Linked DNA regions of Archangium violaceum. The main gene of each other region encodes a partner of the protein of the gene in region 2 in a complex. Links are inferred from orthologs where the notes say so. Each region holds a gene or a part of one and is shown on either strand. Other genes may lie near its edges.

Region 1 (3,976 bases), 4.6 Mb from region 2 along the record:
TCGCTCCGCTCCCGGACGAGCAGCCGGGGGCGTTCCCCCCGCTGGCACAGCAGGTGGGCGAGGTTTGCCCCCACCAGTCCTGTTGCCCCCGTCAACAATGTCTTCATCTGCTACTCCCTTCAGGGGAGGATGCGCTATAGGTCGTGCCCTTAGATGCGCCCCCCACGGGGCGTCAACCGCGAGATGACGCGAGACTCCACCGAAACACCGCCAGCCGGTGAACCGACGCTCCAGCCTGCGCCCGATGACGCGCGCGAGGCTGAGATCCCCGAGGCCGGGTCCCTGGACCCCCTCGAGGCGCTGCCGGTTCCAGAGCCCGCGGAGGAGAACCCCACCCCCATGTCCGCCTTCATGGAGACCCTCCCCGAGGAGACCCTCTCCGAGACCGAATACCTCTCCAACACCACCCCCTCCGGCGAGCCCGCGGAGATAGACCCCGACAAGCTCGACCCGGACGCCCTCAAGGTCATCCACCGCCTCCACGCCCACGGCCACGAGGCCTACCTCGTGGGCGGCTGTGTGCGGGACCTGATGCTGGGCCGCACCCCCAAGGACTTCGACATCGCCACCAGCGCCCACCCGGGTGAGGTGCGCGCCATCTTCCGCAACTGCCGCCTCATCGGCCGGCGCTTCCGGCTCGCCCACATCTACTTCAAGGGTGGGAAGATCATCGAGGTCTCCACCTTCCGCGCCAATCCCACGGAGCTCGACGCCAGCAACGGCGCCGAGGCCGGGGCCGACACGGGCGCCGAGAATGGCGAGGAGGGGATCGAGGCGGAGGAGTCCCAGGATCTCCTCATCACGCACGACAACGTCTTCGGCACCGCCGAGCAGGACGCCCGTCGCCGCGACTTCACCATGAACGGCCTGTTCTACGACGTCGCCGAGGGCCGGGTGATTGACTACGTGCGCGGCCGGCGCGACATCGACGAGCGCTACATCCGGACCATCGGCGACCCGGAGATCCGCATGCGTGAGGACCCCGTCCGAATCCTCCGCGCCGTGCGCTTCGCCTCCAAGCTGGGCCTGGACATCGAGTCGCGCACCTACGCCGCCATGGAGGGCGCCGTCGAGGACCTGCCCCGCTGTGCCCCCGCGCGTCTGCTGGAGGAGACCTTCCGCCTCATCCGCGGTGGCGTGGCCGCTCCCAGCCTGCGGCTGCTCGAAGCGCTGGATGCGCTCAAAATCCTCCTCCCGCCCGTGGCCGCGTACTTCAAGGAAAACGGCCGCCGCGGCCGTGAGACCTTCTACGCGTACGTCGAGGCGCTCGACAGGCGCGTCTCCTCGGGCGAGCAGTTGGATGACGCCATCCTGCTCGCGGCGCTGCTCGTCCCCATCGCCCAGGCCGGCCCCATCGTGGAGAGCCAGGACCCCGCGGTCCGCCCCTCCGTGGCCCAGGGCATCGAGGATCTGCTCTCCGAGTTCGTCCAGACCGCCCGGCTGCCCCGCCGCATCGCCGAGCGCTGCCGGCTGCTGCTCATCGCCCAGCGGACCCTCTCCGGCGAGCGCCGCCGCCGCACCGGGGCGTTCCGCCGCCACCCGCTCTTCAACGACGCGCTCATCGTCTTCGAGATCTCCGTCGAGGCCACCGGCCAGCACCGTGAGGCGCTCGAGGCGTGGAAGCGTGGCGAGGTGCCTTCCCCCAAGCCCGAGGGGGGAACGACCGAGGGTGGCGAGGCTCCGCGCAAGCGGCGTCGGCGTCGGCGTCGGAGTGGGCGCAACAAGACCGGGGCGGGGGAGGGCGCATCCACCGCCTCGGCCTCGGGTAGCGCGGAGTCCTCGGGGAGTGAATCCGCGGACACGGGTGACTCGGACGATGCTGGGGACGCCGGTGAGACGGGTGATGATTTCGAGTCCGGCGGGGATTCCGACAGCGACTCCGAGTCCGACGAGGGCTGAGCTCGTGTTCCCTCTCCCTCTGGGAGAGGGGAAATGGCCGTGGTTGTCAGCACATGTTTCCAGGGGGCTCAGTTGGGACGCTTGGGCTTCTTGGGCCGCTCCGGGTCGGGAGCCGACTCGGGGCTCCCCGCGATGTCCGCCGTCGTGACCGCCTTCGACCCGAAGCGCTCCGCGATCCGATCCAACGCCGCGTTCAGCTTGTCGCTCCGCTTCGGTTTCTCCGGCTCCGTGAACAACCCGAGCTGCCGCGGCTCGCCCCCCTCCAAGCCCAACTCCTGCATCGAGACCCCGGTCAGCCGCACCGGCTTGTCCTCGTGGGCCTTCTCCAGGAGCTCCTTCGCCACCCGGTAGAGCGTCTGTCCGTCATCCGTCGGAGAGGGCAGGGTGGTCCTCCGGGTGATGAGCGTGAAGTCCGCGAACTTCAGCTTGAGCTGCACCACCCGTCCCTTCACTCCCGCGCGCCTCAGTCGGCGGGCCACCCGCAGCGCTTGCGAGTGCACGTGCGGGCTCAGGGCGTCCATCCCCGTCAGGTCCTCGTCGAACGTGTCCTCGGCCCCCACGCTCTTCGCCTCGCGGTCCGGCACCACCTCCCGGGGGTCGATGCCCTGGGCCAGCTCCCACAAGTGACGCCCGCTCGAGCCCCACCGCACCTCCATCCACGCCACGTCCCGCCGGGCCACGTCGCCGATCGTCTCCAGCCCCGCGCGTTTCAGCGCCTCCTCCGTCTTCGGCCCCACCCCCCACAACCGCCCCACCGGGAGTCCCGCGAGGAACGCCACCGTCTCCTCCGCCCGCACCTCCCGCTGACCGTTCGGCTTCGCCACGTCCGAGGCGATCTTCGCCACGAATTTCACCGCGGCGATGCCCGCCGATGAGGGCAGGCCCGTCTCCGAGGCGATCTCCTTGCGGATCCGCCTGGCCATGTCCGCCGGCGTTCCGAAGAGGCCCACCGACGCCGTCACGTCCAGGAAGGCCTCGTCCAGCGACAGGGGCTCCACCAGCGGCGTGTAGCGCTCGAAGATGGAGAACACCTGCTCGCTCGCCTCGCTGTACGCGCTGAAACGGGGCTTCACCACCACGGCGTGCGGCGCCTGCTTCATCGCCCGCGCCATGGGCATCGCGCTGCGCACGCCGTACTTGCGCACCTCGTACGAGGCGGCCACCACCACGCCGCGCCGTGCGTCCCCGCCAACAATCAGGGGTTTGCCGCGCAGCTCCGGGTTGTCCCGCTGCTCCACCGACGCATAGAAGGCGTCCATGTCCACGTGGATGATGGCCCGCATCGGATTCACTGTATTGGACCCCTCTGACATTCACTCCGCATGAAGACCCTGACTGAATACCTCACCTTCCAGACCCGGGAACGCCGCGAGCTCGTACGTATCACCGATACCGTCGCCGAGCTTGTCCGCAAGAGCGGCATCCAGGAGGGCATGGTGCTCGTCTCCGCCATGCACATCACCGCCGGTGTCTTCGTCAATGACGATGAGTCCGGTCTCCACGAGGACATCTGGGAGTGGTTGCAGGAACTCGCCCCCCAGGGACCCGACTACCGCCACCACCGCACCGGCGAGGACAACGGCGACGCCCACCTCAAGTCCCTGCTCGTCCACCACCAGGTGATCCTCCCCGTCACCGCCGGCAAGTTGGACCTCGGGCCCTGGCAGCAGGTGTTCTACGCCGAGTTCGACGGGCAGCGCCGCAAGCGCGTGGTCGTCAAGGTGATGGGCGAATAGGCGGTGCGAGGGGGGCGCTCCATTGTCACGATTCTCCCAGGTCCAGATTTTGAGAATGGACTGTCGTGAGCAATCCACCTTCGCGGGAAAATGTTGGGATCGGAAAATGTCTTGCTTTCGGGGCTCATCGGTAGCGGCTGCTGGGAGTCTGGAGACGAGCAGGCGCCGGAGGTGCAGCCCTCGATCGAGCAAGCAGCCATCGATGAGAGGAGAACAGCGATTGAGCAGGTGGCCTCTGGTAACCGTGGTACTTCTGGTCCCATTGCTCGGCTGCCGGAGTACGGCCGGGGGCGGTTTCGAGCCCACTGTCCTGGATCCAGCCCCCGCGCCGGGGCGCACCG
Region 2 (4,954 bases):
CTGTCCGTCCCGCGCGATGGAGAGGATGTTGCGCAGCTCGGGCCCCGGCAGCCGGCGGCTCCTCCAGACCCCGTGGACATCCCGGGTCAGCAGGCGCGACTCCGAGCCCACCTGGAGCGCACCCGAGGCATCCACCCAGAGCACCTGGGCCGCGCCACCCGGCCACCCGGGCGACAGGACGAAGCGTCCCGGCTCCGACTCCACGAACAGACCGTCCTCGCTGCCCACGAGCATCCGCTTCCGGGCGTCCAGACGGAGCCGCAGCACCCGCGAGGAGACACCGTTCATCGGCACGGAGACGAAGTGGCTGCCGTCCCAGCGGACCACGCCGCCCCGGGTCACCAGGAGCAACCGCCCCTCGGCGTCGAGCGTCGCGTCGTTCACGATCGGCGAGGGCAGGCCGGCCTCCAGCCCGAAGCGCTCGAAGCGCTCACCGTCGAAGCGGTACATCGCGTCCGCCGCGCAGACCCACACGAACCCTTCCCCATCCTGGAAGACCCAGGACATGTCCTGGTTCTCGATGCCGGCATCCGTGCCGTAGCTCCGGAAGCCGATGCGCCCCGGGGGCTCCCCCGCGCGCGCCACGTCGCCTCCCCAGCAAACGAGGACCACCGCCAGGAACATGGCGAACCGATGCGACGACATGACTCCGGAAGCCTCTTCTGAAGCGGGGTGGCGCGGCTGTCGCTTCAGTATACGGGAAGACGGAGGCTCAGCCCGAGACGGGGGGCTTGGAGGCGAGCGCCGACGCGGCGGACACATCGGGAGCCGAGGCCCTCCGGCGCCAACGGCCGTAGAGCTTCTTCGCTGGCAGTGCGAGCCCCAGCGACACCGCCAGTACAGAGAGCGCCAGGCCCAGCGCGGGCAGTACGTCCTGTGAGTGCCCCAACCAGCCCGCGAGGCTCGGGAAGGTGGACCAGCCGTACACGATGGGCAGGTGCACCACGTAGACCCAGAGCGACGCGCGGCCCACCGGGCCCAGCAGCCCGTCCAGCCGCGAGGGCAGCAGCATGGCCAGCCCCGCCACCACGGTCAGCAGGCCCACCCGCCACAGCACCAGCGTGGGAGCACCCCTCCCGGGGTCCCCGCCCCACAGCGTCATCAGCGCGAGCAGCACGGCGCCCGGGCCCATGAGGCACAACCAGTGCGGCACGCGCCTCACACCCGCGAGCCCCAACCCCGTGAAGCCGCCCAGGAAGAAGTACGCCGACCACGGGAAGAGCGGGAAGCTGGATGTCCTGCCCACCAGCGCCTGCTCCAGCGCCAGCGGCCACCCGCCCGCCTCCACCACCGCGCGCAACCCCGCGCTCACGCAGGGGAAGAGCACCGCCAGGAAGGCCAGCGCGGCCATCCGCGCCGCCCGCCCCTTCAGCAACGCCAGCACGCCCGCGCCCAGCAGCAGCGCCCCCGCCACGCCATGCAGCGCATCGAAGGCCAGGAAGTGCCGCCACACCGCCAGCTCCCCGGCGAACAGCGCTGGCAGCCCCCAACCGGGCCAACGTAACAGGTAGCCCCAGCCGAGCAGCAACCCCACGCGCGGCAGGTACCGGCGCAGCACGCGGGGGCCATGCGCGCCCGTGCGCCGCACCGTCGTCGCGAAGGCCCACCCGGCCACGAAGAGGAACAGCGGCGCCGTCACGGCCCGCATGGACCAGTACGCCCGCATGCCCGGGCCCCCGCGCGCCGCGTCCGACAGCACCGCGTCCAGCGTGTGGCCCATCACCATCGCGATGACGGCCACCGCCCGCGCACGGTCCAGCCCCGTGTCGCGGGGGCCTGGCACCGGGGCGGGCGGCGCGACGGCGGAAGGCTGGGAGCTGCTCATGGGTGCGACGACTTCGCTCAGACGCGCATCGGCATCACGACGGCCGTGAAGCTGCGGTCCCCCGGCGCGTGCAGCACGCCCGGGCTGTGCTCGTCACCCAGCTCGAAGGCCACCTCGTCCGTGTCCGTCACCGTCAGCACGTCGATGAGGTAGCGCGCGTTGAAGCCGATGGTGATGGGGGTGCCCCGGTAGGCGATGTCCAGCGCGTCCTTGGCCTCACCCAGGTCCGGGTTGTTCGCGGTGATGAGCAGCTGGTTCTCCGCCAGGCCCACGCGCACCGCGTAGCTCTTGTCCGCGCTCAGCAGCGCGATGCGCTTGAGGCCCTCGAGCAGCCGCGTCTTGGGCACCAGCACCGCCTTCTCCCCCTCCTTGGGGATGACGCGCTGGTACTCGGGGAACTGCCCGTCGATGAGCCGCATCACCATCGTCAGGCCCGTCTTCTTGAAGAGCGCCGAGTTCTCCGCGAACCCCAGGTGGCACTCCGCGTCCGGCGCCTCGTCCAGGAGCCTCTTGAGCTCCAAGAGGCCCTTGCGCGGGATGATGACACCACCCTTGAGCTTGAAGTCCCCCTGCAGCTCGCGCTCGATGAGCGAGAGGCGGTGACCGTCCGTGGCCACCATCCGCACCTTGCCGCCGGCCTGCGGCTCGAAGAAGACGCCGTTGAGGATGTAGCGCGTCTCGTCCGTGGAGATGGCGAACTGCGTCTTCTTGATCATCTCCAGCAGCGTGTTGCCCATCACCTGCACCAGCGGGGCGCTCTCCTCGCGCGGCAGCTTCGGGTACTCCTCGGGCGCGGTGCCGACGATCTTGAAGTGCGCCGAGCCGCTCGAGATCTCCACGTAGTTGTTCGCCAGCTTCTTGAGCGTGACGTGGGCGTCCGGCAGGTTCTGGACGATGTCGAAGACGTACTTGGCGCTCAGCGTGACGGCGCCCGGCTTCACCACCTCGGCCGGGTGCTCGGAGACGATGCCGATCTCCAGGTCGAACGCCGTGACGGTCACCCCCGACTTGTGCGCCGTGACCAGCACGTTGGCCAGGATGGGCATCGTCGTCTTGCGCTCCACGATGCCCTGGGCGCGGTAGAGGGCCTTCTTCAGCTCGTCGGCGGCGATGCGGAATTCCATCTCGGGGTCCTTGAAGAACCGGGGGGTTACGGGAAAGAACGGCGGCTCCATGGCCGCCCGAGGCGGATGTAGCCCGGGGGGGCCAAGCCGTCAACGAACCTGACGTCTGCGGTCATGCCGACTCGACCAGTATACGGGGAGACGGGGACTTGAACTGCCTCCCCGCGCACGGGCATACAGGTAGCACTTCATCCTACCGACCAGCCGACCGGTCGCTGCTTCCAGCCAGCCCCGCCCCCATAACTTAGGGCGGGCAGGACGCGGAGGCGCCATGCACGACAGGTTCTACAAGACCGACGACGAGTGGCGGGAGCAGCTCACCCCGGAGCAGTACCGGATCATGCGGCAGAAGGGCACGGAGCCCCCATTCACCGGCGCCTTCTGGAATCACCACGGCCGGGGCATCTACAGCTGCGCCGGCTGCGGCTGCACCCTCTTCTCCTCGAAGACGAAGTTCGACTCGGGCACAGGCTGGCCCAGCTTCTGGGCGCCCATCAAGTCCAGCCACATCGCCCACCACGATGACCGCACCTTCCTGCACACCCGGACCGAGGCGTCGTGCAGCCGCTGCGGCGCCCACCTCGGCCACGTCTTCGATGACGGGCCGCCGCCCACCGGGCTGCGCTATTGCGTCAACTCGGCCGCCCTCGTCTTCGAGCCCGAGGAGCAGCTGCGCGCGGAGGAGCTCGGCGAGGAGCTCGGCGCCTTCGCCTCCGAATAACCCGGGCATGCGCCCCGCCAGGAACAGGAAGTGGTATCACCCCGGGAGGCGGCGAGACCGCCGCGTCCCTTCCGGAGCCCGAACCATGACCTCGAGTCATCCCCTCCTCTCCGCCGCCCTCGCGCTCGGCCTGCTCGCCGGCTGCAGCAACCGCACCACCCCCGAGCCCCGGCCCACCGAGTCCACCTCCGCACCCACCACCCAGCCCGCGCCCCTGATGGAAACGCCTCCCACCTCCAAGCCCGCCCCGTCCTCCTCCGCCTCGGCCGACGCCGCCGGGAAGCGGGGGCAGGCCCTCCCGACCGACGGCGCCGACACCGGCGCCCGGGACACCGCCGCCGCGAAGCCCGTGGTGTACCTGGTGAAGGACAGCGGGGTGCGCTGCATCACCGCGCCCTGCCCGTCCTATATCGCCACCCCGGTGGACCAGCCCGGCGCGGAGGGCATTCAGATCACCGATGTGGACCTCTCCGCGCTCGGCCTGCCCGAGGATCGGCGCGCCACCCTCCTCGAGTCCGTCCAGGGCCGCGGCGCCGGACTCAAGGTGGAAGCCACGGTGGACACGGTGCCCAAGGCGGGCCCTGGTGGCGCCGCCACCGTGCTACGTGTCAAGAAGGTCGTCGAGGGCCGGTAGTCCCCCCGTCCCACATCCTCCCGGAAGGAGCCTCCTGCCTCCCTCCGGGTTCACCGGCAGGGGGGCTTCCGTCATGATGGGGCGAGTGGTCATCACACCCCATGTCATGCGCGCGGCCCGGGGGCTCCTCGGACTGCTGGCCCTGCCGTACCTCCTGCTCGCCGGCTCCGCCCACGCGGTGCCGTCTCCCCGGCTGGAGGCCTCACCACGCCAGCTCCTCTCCGGACGCGACACCCGCTCCACCCTCACCCTTTCCGGGCTGCCCGCCGACGCGCGCCTCGCGTGCAGCACGGGCCGGCTCCTCTCCACGCGGCGCTCCGCCTCCGACACGCTCGAGGCCACCTTCGCCCCGCCGCGCGCCGAGACCCTCGCGCCCATCCTCTGCGCCGCGGTGTCCCCCTCCTCGGGCGCCCTGGCCACCGTGGTGCTCGAGGTGCAGCGCCGCCAGGTGTTGCCACTCACCGGGCTCCCGCCCCTGGGCCGCGTGGAGGTCCGCATCGGAGACACCCTCTACGGCCCCGTGCGCGCCAACGCCCAGGGACAGGCCGAGGTGTCCGTGCTCCTCGGCCCCACCCACACCCAGGCCACCGTGACGACCACGGAGCCCGGCCAGCCGGCACGGCACAAGGCCCTGCCGCTCCCCGTGTCGT

Evidence for each region. Proteins that work in one complex are often made in the same cells at the same time.
Region 1: the proteins of dnaN (region 2) and JQX13_RS31295 are in contact, whole or in part, in a solved structure (PDB 1OK7), measured with the Escherichia coli proteins. The link is inferred for Archangium violaceum from one-to-one orthologs.

What each region holds. Positions count from the first base shown.
Region 1 is NZ_CP069338.1:7,301,966-7,305,941, forward strand. What follows is about bases 1,076-3,976. They hold JQX13_RS31295 (DNA polymerase IV), read right to left. Parts: upstream 3,183-3,976; coding sequence 1,968-3,182; downstream 1,076-1,967. Other genes in these bases: pcnB (polynucleotide adenylyltransferase PcnB), read left to right, coding at 1,076-1,899; JQX13_RS31300 (secondary thiamine-phosphate synthase enzyme YjbQ), read left to right, coding at 3,222-3,635. Also shown: JQX13_RS31285 (NAD-dependent epimerase/dehydratase family protein), read right to left, coding at 1-107; more of pcnB, read left to right, coding at 184-1,075. UniProt on the Escherichia coli protein: Poorly processive, error-prone DNA polymerase involved in translesion repair and untargeted mutagenesis. Copies undamaged DNA at stalled replication forks, which arise in vivo from mismatched or misaligned primer ends.
Region 2 is NZ_CP069338.1:2,702,393-2,707,346, forward strand. What follows is about bases 897-3,700. They hold dnaN (DNA polymerase III subunit beta), read right to left. Parts: upstream 2,950-3,700; coding sequence 1,843-2,949; downstream 897-1,842. Other genes in these bases: JQX13_RS11600 (acyltransferase family protein), read right to left, coding at 897-1,825; msrB (peptide-methionine (R)-S-oxide reductase MsrB), read left to right, coding at 3,221-3,670. In the rest of the region: JQX13_RS11595 (sensor histidine kinase), read right to left, coding at 1-645; more of JQX13_RS11600, read right to left, coding at 713-896; JQX13_RS11615 (DUF6748 domain-containing protein), read left to right, coding at 3,756-4,304; JQX13_RS11620 (invasin domain 3-containing protein), read left to right, coding at 4,378-4,954. UniProt on the Escherichia coli protein: Confers DNA tethering and processivity to DNA polymerases and other proteins. Acts as a clamp, forming a ring around DNA (a reaction catalyzed by the clamp-loading complex) which diffuses in an ATP-independent manner freely and bidirectionally along dsDNA.